One region of the Klebsiella africana genome, then DNA from elsewhere that is predicted to be linked to it. Evidence: predicted binding sites of a transcription regulator. Region 1 holds the regulator's gene; the other holds the start of a gene.

Region 1 (2,204 bases):
GGATGTTGCCTGGCGATCTTTTCCAGAGCCTCGATCTGTTTATCCATTTGAAAGCGCTGCGGGAAGCGATGATAGAGCATGTCATCCGCCAGCACGCGAAGGCGGGCGGCGACGGTCTGCGCGTTCCAGCGGATCACCGCTTCGGCATGGCTGCGTTCTACCAGCTTTTGCACCTCTTCCGGCTGATGCAGGCTGACCGAAATATGCTCCTGCAGATCCAGCCCCATCTGGAACGCCCGCAGCAGGCGCTTGTGGTCGTTGCGTTGGTTAGCGGCCAACATATGCATCTGCTGATAGCACTGGGTAATCAGGTCGACCACCTTCTGCTGGCGGGTGAGCAGCGGCGGCAGGGCGGTCGACGGATCGGTATGCTGGGTCAACAGACTGTATTTAGCTTCACAATAGTCGGCCAGTTCCCGGTAAAGCAGGCTTAACGACTCCCGCAGCGGCTGTTCGCGCCACAGCCAGAACCAGAACCAGTTAAACACGCCGTACCACAGCGTGCCGAAGGCGTAGATCAGCAGCGGCTCCCAGATGGGCATATTGCCCGCCAGGCTCAGGGTAAAGATGGCGGCGATCAGCGATGCGGGCAGCAGACGCGCGTGCAGCGAACTGATCTCCGCGGTGACGCCGAGCAGCAGCGCCAGGCCGCTGAGGATAAGCGGTAGGGGGATCGCCTGGGCGAGAAGTAACTGCACCACCAGGCTGCATCCGGCAAACAGGCAGCCGCCGATAATCAGGCGTTTGAAAAAACGCTTATGCGGGGTATCAAGACCGGCAATATTGCAGCAGGCGGGGACTAAGGAAAACAGCAGTCCCTGCTGGAGATGCCCGAGCAGAAGACCGATGGCCACAGGCAGACACAGCACCAGCGTTTGCCGCAGTGCATAGTTGACTTCCGGGTGGTAAATCAGCCTGCGCCACATGAGGGAAAAACAAAAACGGCGTACTGCAGGAGCAATACGCCGCTTAGCAACTTAACGGGTGCCGTAGACGACGATGGTTTTACCGTGCGCGGAAATCAGGTTCTGATCTTCCAGCATTTTCAAAATACGGCCAACCGTTTCACGAGAGCAGCCGACGATCTGACCAATTTCCTGGCGGGTAATTTTAATTTGCATACCGTCCGGGTGGGTCATGGCATCCGGTTGCTTCGCCAGGTTCAGCAGCGTCTGGGCGATACGGCCCGTCACGTCGAGGAAGGCAAGGTTGCCCACTTTCTCAGACGTGACCTGCAGACGGCGAGCCATTTGCGAAGAGAGACGCATCAGAATGTCCGGGTTCACCTGGATCAGCTGACGGAATTTCTTATAAGAGATTTCGGCCACTTCACATGCGGTTTTCGCCCGTACCCAGGCGCTACGCTCCTGACCCTCTTCAAACAGGCCTAATTCACCGATGAAATCGCCCTGGTTGAGGTAGGAGAGGATCATCTCTTTACCTTCTTCATCCTTGATGAGTACAGCCACGGAGCCTTTAACGATGTAGTACAGCGTTTCTGCTTTCTCACCCTGGTGGATCAGCGTGCTCTTTGATGGGTACTTATGAATGTGGCAATGAGACAAGAACCATTCAAGGGTAGGGTCTGTTTGCGGTTTGCCAAGCACCATGCGCGGTTATCCTCTGTTATAAGCTATCTCCGGGCGCCGACACTACACGGCGTCCGGGCATGCAATCGTATTGTTTCCCTATACCTGGGAAGCTGGCTGATGATTTTTCGACAGCCCGTAATGTGAACTCCTCTGCATACATGCAGTACATCAATGTATTACTGTAGCATCCAGACTGTTTTAGCATAGCTTTCGCCGCATGTCTCCTGGTGTCTCGCTTCAGCATGACGCAGGTCGCCTTCCGTTGCGAGAATTGTTATGTGCGCGTAATCTGACAGGAATATTGCGATACTGGAGTTAAATTTTATGCAAGCGCGTGTGAAATGGGTAGAAGGGTTAACCTTTATCGGGGAGTCCGCATCGGGACACCAGATTCTGATGGACGGCAACTCCGGGGATAAGGCTCCCAGCCCGATGGAGATGGTGCTGATGGCGGCGGGCGGTTGCAGCGCGATCGATGTGGTCTCCATTCTGCAAAAAGGTCGTCACGACGTGACCAATTGCGAAGTGAAGCTGACCTCCGAGCGTCGCGAAGAGGCTCCGCGTCTGTTTACGCATATTAATCTGCACTTTATCGTCACCGGTAAAGCGCTG
Region 2 (2,204 bases), 1.3 Mb from region 1:
ATACAGCAGCACCGCCAGCAGCGCGCCGGAGGCCAGGGTCCCGACGTCGGTTTTGCCGCTCACGCCTTCACTCTCGCCAAGCGTGCGGGTTTCATGGCTGCGGTTCGGCATCAGTTGCCCTTCCCCGGTGAGATGCGGGAAGCGCTTGCCGAGCTGGTTGAGGCAGCCAGAGATGACTATCGCCGTCAGGCTGCCAAGCATCACCATCGGCAACACCCGGCCAAGGGCAACGCCCTGATCCATATGCATCAGCGCAGCGTAACCCATCGACAGCGGGATCGCCCCTTCTCCCACACCGCCGGCCATAATTGGCAGCACGATAAAGAAGAACACCTGGAACGGCTCCATACCCAGCAGCGTACCAACGCCGATGCCCACCAGCATGCCGACCACTTCGCCGCACAGCATCGGGAAGAAGATCTTCAGAAAGCCCTGAATCAGCGTGGTGCGGTTCATACTCATGATGCTGCCGACGATAATACAGCAGATGTAGAGATAGAGGATGTTGGTGGATTTATAGAATTTGGTCGTGGATTCAACGACCACGTCCGGCAGCAGACCATAGTGAACCAGCGCGGAAGGAATAAAAGTGGCGCAGATCGCCGCCGCGCCGAGTTTCCCCAACACCGGTAGGCGTTTACCAAACTCACCGCAGGCGAAGCCAAAGAACGCCAGAGTGGCCACCATCACCACGATATCGCTCGGCAGTTTACCGCCAAGGCAGTCGAGGGCAATCAGCCCCCCGGCCAGCAAAAACAGCGGCAGCGGGACGATGCCCACCTTCCAGTTATCCATGATGTGCCACCAGCGCTGCTTCAGCGTGGTTTTCGGCGTATTGATCGGTTCAAGGGTTGCAGAGAATGCATTGTCTGTGGTGCTCATAAATTCAGCCCTGTCGTTATTATTCATTTTCAGCGTAAAGGGACTGCGGCGTCGTTAATGTGAAGCTCCCCAGATTAAAAAAGAAGTTTTAATGGTCACTATGGTTTTTATGGTTTCTATTCGCGGAACCGTGCAGGAGTGATATATCGCTGATTTATTGTCGTGGTTTTTATGGTTTTTATTTCCCGCCGCGGCTGATTTCCGCGACAGCCCGCCAGCGCCTGCGTCGATGATCACAACTTTCCATTAACATTTACGTCACGAGACAGAAAAATGATAGAGTGCCGGGAGGGTATATACGCTGTCCGGGACCTATGAAATTATCTTTTCAATATAAGCTGTTTATTTCGCTGGTCGCTTTTTTTTCCGTCCTCTTTATCGCGCTCGGCATTTATTATTATTTTGACGCCAGCCGCCAGCTGTATCAGGAAATGAGTGGCCGGGCCAAAATTCAGGCTGAAGAAATAGCCCTGATGCCAAATTTACGTCAGCAGGTCAGCCAGCACGATCCGCAGGCGATTCGGGCGTTTATGCAGCAAATCGCCGCCCATAGCGATGCCAGCTTCATCGTCATCGGCGACCGTCAGGGGATTCATCTGTTTCACTCCGTCCACCCGGAATGGGTTGGCACGCGACTGGTCGGTGGCGACAACCAGGCGGTACTGGAGGGACACACCATCACCACCATACGCAAAGGCGGCCTTGGCGTCTCACTGCGTAGCAAAACGCCCATCGTCGATGACGAGGGGCAGGTGATCGGCATCGTCTCCGTGGGCTACCTGACCAGCTATCTCGACAGCATTACCCTGACCAAAGTGATCAATATTTTTATCGCTGCCATCCTGCTGCTCATCGCTCTGTTTATCTTCTCCTGGTACTTTACCCGCAGTATCAAGAAACAGATTTTTTCGCTCGAGCCGCGAGAGATAGGTCTGCTGGTGCGTCAGCAAAAGGCGATGATGGAGTCGATTTTTGAAGGAGTGATCGTCATCGATCGCCAGCGGCGTATTGAGGTGATTAACCATGCCGCCCGCAGCCTGCTGGGGCTCAGCCAGCCCGCCCGCCAGCTGCGCGGTCAGTTGATTGACAGCGTCATTTCGCCGCAGCCTTTTTTCGCCAGCGGCGACATGCTCGAGCGCGATACCCATGACGAACTGTGCCGCTTCAACCAGCTGACAGTACTTGCCAGCCGGGTGCGCATTATGCTGGAGAATACCCTGCAGGGCTGGGTGATCACTTTCCGCGATCGCAACGAAATCAATGCCCTCACCGCCCAGCTCAGCCAGGTGAAGCGCTATGTCGACAATCTGCGCATCATGCGC

The links. Region 1 encodes CRP, which controls carbon source genes, mostly activating them, when cyclic AMP is high. Its sites were predicted from a motif close to ATGTGANNNNNNTCACAT; they were not measured.
Region 2: a site for CRP is predicted at 940-957, ahead of LGL98_RS21165 (2-hydroxycarboxylate transporter family protein). Genes of this name have one in related genera too.

Annotation. Positions count from the first base shown of each region.
Region 1 is NZ_CP084874.1:417,072-419,275, forward strand. Features, by position in the region: gene LGL98_RS01895 (YccS/YhfK family putative transporter) at 1-926, opposite strand, end outside; gene crp (cAMP-activated global transcriptional regulator CRP) at 978-1,610, opposite strand; gene LGL98_RS01905 (OsmC family protein) at 1,917-2,204, shown strand, end outside.
Region 2 is NZ_CP084874.1:4,395,038-4,397,241, forward strand. Features, by position in the region: gene LGL98_RS21165 (2-hydroxycarboxylate transporter family protein) at 1-882, opposite strand, end outside; gene LGL98_RS21170 (ATP-binding protein) at 1,197-2,204, shown strand, end outside.